One region of the Mesobacillus sp. LC4 genome, then DNA from elsewhere that is predicted to be linked to it. Evidence: riboswitches for the same ligand, from Rfam matches in the RefSeq annotation. Region 1 holds a riboswitch; each other region holds the start of a gene.
The links. Region 1 has a riboswitch for S-adenosylmethionine ahead of AB5I83_RS10255 (O-acetylhomoserine aminocarboxypropyltransferase/cysteine synthase family protein). Riboswitches for the same ligand answer to the same signal wherever they lie in the genome.

Region 1 (3,193 bases):
TTGCCCGCAGTATGGTCGAAACGCAGTCATTGTTGATTTTGTTTGCATTTGGAACAGGTCTGGCGTCAGCTTTCATTCAGGTTTCCATTATTCCGTGGCTTGCGGAAAATTCCAAGCCTGAACAAAGAGTGCACCTCTTCAGTATCCACTTTGCAGCAATGACGGCCGCGAACGTGGTTGGCAGCCTTTTAGGCGGCATTCTTACGGACTTATTTTCATTGGTCGTCCCTGGTTTGGAAAGCATCCGATACACTTTGATTATTGGCTCTGCTCTGTTTATGTCAGCATTGATTCCGATTATGAGGTTAAGTGAAAGTCGGAAATCACACATATCGGCTAGCGATATAAAAGGAAAAACTAAAGGCATTCGCCACAAAGCAAGCTTCAAAATCATTCTCCTATTTGCTGTTGCGCAATTGATGATAGGCTTTGGTGCTGGATTGGTCATACCGTATTTGAATCTTTACTTTGCAGATCGTTTCATGGCTTCCAATTCACTGATAGGTTTGGTCATTTCACTGGGACAGGGAGCTACTGCTGTAGCAATGATTATCGGCCCTATGGTCGTTCGCAGACTTGGCGAAGTGAAAGCAGTGGTGGTTTTGCAGATGTTATCCCTGCCGTTTCTATTGCTGACAGCCTATACGCAACATTTTTGGCTGGCAGCTTTAGGGTTTTTGTTTCGTCAGGCACTTATGAACGCTGGCAACCCGATACAGATGTCATTAATGATGTCGAAGGTTGATGACTCAATGAAGGGTTTGGCCAACTCTGTGAATCAAATGGTGTTTAATCTCGGTTGGGCCGTCATGGGACCTGTGTCAACTGGGATTGTCCTCAAATACGGATCTTATTGGGGATATGCTACCGTATTTACGATCACAGCGATGCTGTATTTAGTTGGTTCCACGTATTTCTTTGTCGTTTTTAAAAGTATGGATAAGCCAAAATCCGGCATAGTGAGCCCCAAAACAGCCTGATGACCATTTTTCTTGGATTTATTTCTCGGGAAATGAAAGACAATGCCGAATTATCAAAGGGCATTGTCTTTTTTTACGTTATCCACGTTGCAAAATCTATTTTAATCGAATTATTTGTCGAAGGATTCTAACAGGTTTTTCCCCTTATACAAGGAATAGTTAAGGTAGGGGAGTTGATCGGAATGCGAGAACAGATTGAAAGGTTTGTGAGTGTAATTCCCAGCAAGGGACATGTTCATCAGCTAGTCAAGAAACTGGAAATGGTTTTGAAAATTGTAGCTGATCGCGATACACACTATTTATGCTTCAGGGATGGCAAGGTAAGTTACTGCGAATCCCTCAGTCCTAATGGTACTGTTGTAACGATTTCCGGAAGGGACGTATATTTGGGGCAATTATTTGATGGCGACCTGAAACTGATGCATGGAGTAAAAATGAAATACATTACAACGAATTGTCCTTTTCGAGCCCAATTAGTTCTGGAATCATTACTTTATCTTACAAGACCGCTTCCAGTATAAAATTTTATCTGAAAAGTCTAAATATATTGACCAATATTTATTCACATGATATTATCACGTTAACGCAATAAAAACGAATTGAATATTCTTATCCAGAGAGGTGGAGGGACTGGCCCTACGAAGCCCGGCAACCGGTTGTGAAAACACGGTGCTAATTCCAGCAGAGTTATTTGCTCTGTAGAGATAAGGAGAGATGATAAATGACCCTCTTCTTAGGAAGAGGGTTTTTTGTATCAGTTTTTCCAAATAATCATGGTGATTGGAGAGATGGAGATGGCAAATGAGCAAAAAAATTATCGGATTGAAACGCTGGGGGTACATGGTGGCCAGTCACCAGACCCGGTGACTGGGGCGAGAGCAGTTCCGATTTATTCGAGCAATGCATTCCAGTTTGAAAACACAGATCATGCCGCAGATTTATTCGCGCTTAAAGAACCGGGCTATATTTATTCACGGATACATAATCCGACCGTAACAGCCCTCGAAGAAAAAGTAGCTTTGCTTGAAGGTGGTGTTGGTGCGCTTGCATTATCAAGCGGAATGTCAGCCATCATGATGGCCATCCTGAACATAGCGCATGCTGGTGATGAAATTGTTGCTGCTGGTAATCTATATGGCGGAACTTACAATCTATTTGCTGTCACCCTGCCAAAGTACGGTATAAAAGTCCATCTGGTGGATTCCACTGATCCTGAAAATTTCCGTAGCGCTATTACTCCAAAAACAAAAGCGGTTTATGCCGAAACAATCGGGAATCCAAGTCTCAGGATCCTCGATATTGAAGCTGTGGCTGAAATTGCTCATGAAGCAGGAGTACCACTGATTATCGATAACACTTTTGCGACTCCTTATCTTTGCCAGCCAATAGAACATGGCGCAGATATCGTCGTCCACTCGGCTACCAAGTGGCTGTTAGGAAACGGAACAGTTATGGGCGGAATTATTGTGGACGGAGGGAAGTTTAATTGGAAATCAGCTAAGTTCCCAGGTTTCAATGAACCCGATTCCAGCTATCATAATATTGTCTATAGCGAGGCAATCGGTGCAGCGGCTTATATCGTAAAGGCAAGGGTTCAACTTTTGCGTGACCTTGGACCGGCAATCAGTCCACAGAGTGCGTTTCAATTCAATTTGGGCATAGAAACCTTGCATGTACGTATGAAGGAGCATATCGCCAATACACGGAAAATCGTAGACTATCTTGAGTCGCATCCCGCTGTTACATGGGTCAGCTATCCTGGCCATGAGTCCCATGCTGATAAAAGTCTTGCAGACCGCTATCTTCCAAAGGGAGCAGGGGCAGTCGTCATCTTTGGTATTGAAGGAGGCAGGGAAGCAGGAGCCAAACTAATTAACTCATTAGAATTATGGTCCCATGTCGCGAATGTCGGGGATGCAAAAAGCCTGATCATCCACCCTGCAAGCACGACACATCAGCAGCTGGATTCTGATGGCCTTAAAGCAGCCGGTGTTCCTGAGGATCTAATCCGTCTTTCGGTCGGGATTGAAAATGTGGACGATATCATTGAAGACCTTGAACAGGCGATCGAAAAAGCGACCGGAGTTCCAGGGGTTCCGGCAGGAACTTGACATCCATAAGCTTCCAGTTGATATTTAAGAATAATTTTTATTGACACCCTTTTTCACTCCGTGCTACAATCACACTCGTAACTTAAAACCGATTAGATAATT
Region 2 (3,193 bases), on a different contig from region 1:
AGGCAGTACTCCGAATGCATCAGCAGTTAGGAAGACGATCGCGTTTGGATGTCCGGCAATGCTTGGGTCCACGATGTTTTCGATCGCCTGAATCGGATAGGCTGCACGAGTATTTTCAGTCAGGCTGCCGTCATCATAATCTGCCACACGTGTTTCTTCATCGACGACGACATTTTCAAGCACTGAACCAAAACGAATCGCGTCATAAATCTGCGGTTCTTTTTCCTTAGATAAGTTGATGCACTTTGCGTAGCAGCCGCCTTCGATGTTGAACACACCGTTAGCTGACCAGCCATGCTCATCATCACCAATCAAACGGCGATTGTTATCAGCTGAAAGAGTCGTTTTTCCTGTTCCGGACAGACCGAAGAACAAGGCTACATCGCCTTCGCGTCCCACGTTTGCAGAGCAGTGCATGGAAAGGATGCCGCTTTCAGGCAGAAGGTAGTTCATTACAGAGAAAATGGACTTCTTCATTTCGCCCGCATATTCTGTTCCGCCGATCAACACGACGCGCTGTTCGAAGGAGACGATGATGAATGTTTCGGAATTTGTTCCATCAACTTTTGGATCCGCTTTAAAAGTTGGGGCAGAGATCACTGTGAATTCAGATTCATGGTCCACAAGCTCTTCCTCTGTTGGGCGGATGAACAATTGATGGGCGAAAAGGTTATGCCAGGCGTATTCATTGATAACCTGAATCGGAAGGCGGTGTTTTGTGTCAGCACCTGCAAATCCTTTGAAAACGAATACTTCTTCTTTTTCTTTAAGGAAATTCAATACCTTATTATATAGTTTTGTGAAAGATTCTTCTGAAATCGGCTGATTAACAGAGCCCCAGTCAATTTTGTCCTTTACGGACACTTCTTCAACAATGAATTTATCTTTAGGTGAACGGCCAGTATACTTACCAGTTGTCGCTCTTACAGCGCCAGTTGAAGTCAGGAGCCCTTCATTTCGGTTCAGGACTTTTTCAACAAGCTGGGGAACGGATAACTGGATTTGCACATTGCTGCCACTTAATAATGCTGAAAGTTCATTTGATATTCCTACAACATTCATCGGAGAATACCTTCCTTTTTTAAAAGATTAATAATTTTGTAAGTGTTTACATCTCGATATTAGTATAACACATTTGTTCGATTAATCTATACTAATCGCTCGAAAAATTACCTTGTACCTATCTTGCGTTATATAATTCTTTCTTTATATAGTCAAGCGAAAAGGATGCTTTTCAAGACCATTTTAGTTTACAGAAAAACTTTCAACAACAATCGACAATTTTACCGAGAAAACCATTGACATGCCATTATAGTTTCGTTATGATTTGGACTTGAACGGATACTCTCTTATCCCGAGCTGGTGGAGGGACAGGCCCAATGAAACCCAGCAACCTGCAGACGTGAAAAAACAGCTTTTTGGAATGCTGACCTTTTTCCGGGCAAAGGTGCTAACCTGACGCAAGGGAACTGCCCTTGAACGATAAGAGCGAAAGGCGCGGATTTAAGCTAAAACCTTTCCTCGTAAATGGAGAGGTTTTTTATATTGCTTTTTTCTGTCCAATGCATTGAATTGCAGCTGGAATGCCTTCTTAGGTGTCATTGCTCCCGTGGGTGAGATTAGGAAAAAAGATATTCACCATGAATCCTAAACAAATTTTTCTAATAAAAACTCAGCGTTTATTTCATACTACATAGGGAATGAGTACCGTATCAACCCGAGGTCTGTATTGGGACAGCCTCGATCAATTTTTATACATGAGGGAGGAACTCAGATGTCAAACAAACGCCGTTTGTTCACTTCTGAATCAGTAACAGAAGGCCATCCGGATAAAATTTGCGACCAGATTTCTGACGCGATTTTGGATGCGATCCTTGCAAAAGATGCTAATGCACGTGTTGCTGCTGAAACATCAGTTACGACAGGCCTTGTACTAGTTGCAGGCGAAATCACTACATCTACATACGTAGATATACCTAAAATTGTTCGTGAAACCGTCAAGGAAATTGGTTATACTCGCGCGAAGTATGGTTTCGACTCTGAAACTTGCGCAGTGTTGACTTCCATTGATGAGCAGTCTGCTGACATCGCTATGGGTGTTGACCAGGCTCTTGAAGCACGTGAAGGACAAATGTCCGATGCAGAAATCGAAGCAATCGGCGCTGGGGACCAGGGCTTGATGTTCGGTTTTGCATGTAATGAAACGAAAGAGCTTATGCCTCTTCCGATTTCATTGGCTCACAAGCTTTCACGCCGCCTGACTGAAGTGCGCAAGGAAGAGATCCTTCCATACCTTCGTCCAGACGGTAAAACTCAAGTAACGGTTGAATACGATGAAAACGACAAGCCAGTCCGCATCGATACGATCGTTATCTCAACTCAGCACCATCCTGAAGTTTCGCTTGAGCAAATCCAGCGCAATCTTAAGGAACACGTGATCAATCCTGTCGTACCGGCAGAATTGATCGACGAGAACACAAAATACTTCATCAACCCAACTGGCCGTTTCGTAATCGGCGGACCGCAGGGTGATGCTGGTCTTACTGGCCGTAAAATCATTGTTGATACTTATGGCGGATACGCTCGCCACGGCGGAGGCGCATTCTCCGGTAAGGATCCTACAAAAGTTGACCGTTCAGCGGCATACGCTGCACGTTACGTTGCGAAAAACATCGTAGCTGCCGGCCTTGCTGAAAAGGTTGAAGTTCAGCTGGCATACGCAATCGGTGTTGCCCGTCCGGTATCCATTTCAATCGATACTTTTGGAACAGGCAAAGTAAGCGAGGATGTACTGATCGATGTTGTTGAAAGCAACTTCGACCTTCGCCCTGCTGGAATCATCAACATGCTTGACCTGCGCAAGCCAATCTACAAGCAGACAGCTGCTTACGGACACTTTGGCCGTTCTGACGTTGACCTTCCATGGGAGCGCACAGACAAGGCTGAGACGCTTCGCACTCAGGCACAAGGAAAATAAAAAAGTACAAGGGGAGTTGCATAGAAATATGTAACTCCCCTTGTTATTTACCGTCTAATCAAGGAACACCAAAATTATCATCAGGTTTGTGTATGGTCCAAAAGGTGTAAAATAGAGTATTACCTTAAATTTCCCTTAGATTTTACTGCAAAAATTTTGCGTTTAATGATAGTATTAGATGGTATGTTTTTTGGGTAGTAAAATCATTGGAAAATA
Region 3 (3,193 bases), on a different contig from region 1:
CTTCGTTCCATGAGTGACCCTGCTAAATACGGCGATCCAGATCACTATTCTGTTCGTTACACTGGCACGTCCGATAATGGTGGAGTCCATATCAACAGCGGAATCATCAATAAAGCTGCCTACCTGCTGAGCGAAGGCGGTTCACATTATGGAGTATCCGTACCAGGAATCGGTACAGAAAAATTGGGTGCGATCTTCTATAGAGCAAACACAGTCTATTTCACATCTTCCACTAACTTCAGCCAGGCACGAGCCGGAGCTGTACAAGCAGCAAAAGATCTTTACGGATCCACTTCCGCAGAAGTAAATGCTGTCAATAAAGCTTTTGATGCTGTAGGAGTATATTAATAGGTAAATATTTAAGGCAGACTGGCTCATCTTTTAGAGATGAGCTAGTTTTTTCATTCTGTTCTTTTGTTAATTGGCTTTCTGCTGGAATAAGTGCTGGGCTGTTCTTGACAGGTTCGCCTCCTTTAACTGAGAAGCTGTCAAAAAAACAAAGTATTCTTGACAGGTTTGCCCCGATAAGCTGAAAAGCTGTCATAAAAACAACGTATTCTTGACAGGTTTGCCCCGATAAGCTGAAAAGCTGTCAAAAAAACAACGTATTCTTGACAGGTTTGCCCCAATCAACTTAAAAGCTGTCAAAAAAACAGCAGATTCTTGACAGGTTTGCCTCTATAAGCCGAAAAGCTGTCAAAAAAACAGCAGATTCTTGACAGGTTTGCCCCGATAAGCTGAAAAGCTGTCAAAAAAACAACGTATTCTTGACAGGTTTGCCCCGATCAACTTAAAAGCTGTCAAAAAAACAGCAGATTCTTGACAGGTTTGCGTCCATAAACTGAAAAGCTGTCAAAAAAACATCCTATTCTTGACAGGTTCGCCTCCATAAGCTGAAAAGCTGTCAAAAAAACATCCTATTCTTGACAGGTTCGCCTCCATAAGCTGAAAAGTTGTCAAAAAAACAACGTATTCTTGACAGGGTTATGCCTTTAATCTGAAAACCTATCATAATAACATCAGATTCATGACAGCAGTAGCCCCCTTATCCCCCAGAATCTATCAAAAACAAATTAATTCGCACACCCACCATGATTTTTTACCTATTTACTTCACCGCTTTAATTTAATGATTGACATTCATCCTTAACAGCTGTAATATTTAGAGAAATTTAATAATTCAATAATATGAAATCTTATCCAGAGAAGCTGAGGGTCCTGGCCCAATGAAGCTTCAGCAACCTTCAACCTTGTTTGTTGAAAAGGTGCTAATTCCAGCAAGTTTTTTTAACTTGGCAGATAAGAAGAATGGCTATCATCTGTAAAAGTCTTCTTCTTAAGAAGGCTTTTTTTGTTTTATTAAGGACTTCCCGCATTGTTTTCTGGAGCTTATGTGGAACCTGTCTGTTTTAAACCGAAGGTAAAACAAAAATTGCCCTCCACTACATCTTTAGGAGTGAGTCTATTGGCAGAAATCGATACAAAGCTTGCACAGCTTGGAAACAGGAGTGAAACAATAACAGGAGCCGTCAATCCACCAATCTATTTGACGACAGCCTATCGGCACGAAGGGATTGGCCAGTCCAGCGGCTATGATTATGTCCGCACCGGCAATCCTACTCGTGAAATTCTTGAGAAGGCGATCGCAGACCTGGAGGAGGGTGATCGCGGCTTTGCCTGCAGCTCCGGAATGGCAGCAATCTGGACCGTTCTTTCACTATTCGAGCACGGAGATGAATGGATTGTCTCTAAGGATTTATATGGAGGCACTTATCGTCTTCTCGAACAAGGTTTCAAAAAATGGGGATTACACAGTACTTATTCTGACATGTCTGATCTAAGCGAAATCAAAACGGCCATAACCCAAAAGACGAAGGCTCTTTTTGTAGAGACGCCGACGAATCCGCTGATGGAACAAGCAGATATTGAAGCAATTGCCAAGATTGCTAAAGAGAACGGTATTCTTCTGATTGTTGATAATACCTTCTACACTCCCCTGCTGCAAAAACCATTGACTTTAGGTGCCGATATCGTCATTCACAGTGCAACTAAATATCTTGGAGGGCATAATGACGTGCTTGCAGGCCTGATCGTGGCAAAGGGTGAGCATCTATGTGAATCCCTCTTCCTCCATCATAATGGCGGTGGAGCGGTCTTAAGTCCATTCGACTCCTGGCTGCTGATCCGTGGTATGAAGACATTGTCATTAAGAATGGAACGCCATGAGAAAAATGCCAGTGAATTGGTCGGTTATTTACAGCATCATCCTGCAGTGAAGGATGTCCTTTATCCCGGAAGAGGCGGAATGATTTCTTTCAGGGTACATTCACCTGCCATGGTCAATCCATTTTTACAAAGTCTATCAGTCATCACGTTTGCTGAAAGTCTTGGCGGAGTTGAAAGCTTTATTACCTATCCTGCAACACAGACACATGCTGACATCCCGGCAGAAATACGAGAAAAAACGGGTGTTTGTGAAAGGCTGCTGCGGTTCTCGGTGGGAATCGAAAATGTGGAGGATTTGAAATCTGACTTGGATCATTCATTCAATAAAGCACGCCAGGAGGTTGAAGTTTTATGAGCCATCCATATACTTTCGAAACCCAGCTTCTGCATAACAAGCATAAATTTGACCCTGCAACCGGTGGAGTGAGTGTGCCCATCCAGCATGCCTCTACCTTCCATCAGCTCTCGGCAGACAAGTTCGGGAAATATGATTATAGCCGCAGCCTTAATCCCACCAGAGAGGCGCTTGAGGACATTATCGCCGAGCTTGAAGGGGGTATCCGGGGTTTTGCTTTTTCTTCTGGAATGGCAGCAATTTCAACGGCATTTTTGCTTCTCTCGCAGGGTGATCATGTGGTCGTCACCGAGGATGTTTATGGCGGGACATACCGGATGGTGACACTGGTGTTGAACCGTTTTGGTATTGAGCACACTTTTGTCGATATGACCGATCTTGAGGCAGTGGAACAAGCGATCAGGCCAAACACAGCCCTGCTATATGCAGAAACGCCTTCCAACCCCCTGTTAAAAGTAACGGATATTGCCGCGATCAGCGAAATAGCGAAGAGTCACGGTGCCCTAACCTTTGTTGATAACACTTTCATGACACCCTACTTGCAGCGACCTCTTGAATTCGGAGCTGATATTGTCCTTCACAGCGCTACAAAGTTTTTATCCGGCCACAGTGA

Region 2: linked by a shared signal. The riboswitch ahead of metK (methionine adenosyltransferase) and the one ahead of AB5I83_RS10255 (O-acetylhomoserine aminocarboxypropyltransferase/cysteine synthase family protein) in region 1 are both predicted to bind S-adenosylmethionine.
Region 3: linked by a shared signal. The riboswitch ahead of AB5I83_RS05760 (methionine biosynthesis PLP-dependent protein) and the one ahead of AB5I83_RS10255 (O-acetylhomoserine aminocarboxypropyltransferase/cysteine synthase family protein) in region 1 are both predicted to bind S-adenosylmethionine.

What each region holds. Positions count from the first base shown of each region.
Region 1 is NZ_JBGCUB010000002.1:800,062-803,254, forward strand. Features, by position in the region: gene AB5I83_RS10245 (MFS transporter) at 1-980, shown strand, start outside; gene AB5I83_RS10250 (hypothetical protein) at 1,163-1,501, shown strand; SAM riboswitch class I at 1,587-1,691, shown strand; gene AB5I83_RS10255 (O-acetylhomoserine aminocarboxypropyltransferase/cysteine synthase family protein) at 1,775-3,091, shown strand.
Region 2 is NZ_JBGCUB010000007.1:29,895-33,087, forward strand. Features, by position in the region: gene pckA (phosphoenolpyruvate carboxykinase (ATP)) at 1-1,062, opposite strand, end outside; SAM riboswitch class I at 1,347-1,489, shown strand; gene metK (methionine adenosyltransferase) at 1,775-2,977, shown strand.
Region 3 is NZ_JBGCUB010000001.1:1,121,700-1,124,892, forward strand. Features, by position in the region: gene AB5I83_RS05755 (M4 family metallopeptidase) at 1-348, shown strand, start outside; SAM riboswitch class I at 1,193-1,305, shown strand; gene AB5I83_RS05760 (methionine biosynthesis PLP-dependent protein) at 1,465-2,580, shown strand; gene metC (cystathionine beta-lyase) at 2,577-3,193, shown strand, end outside.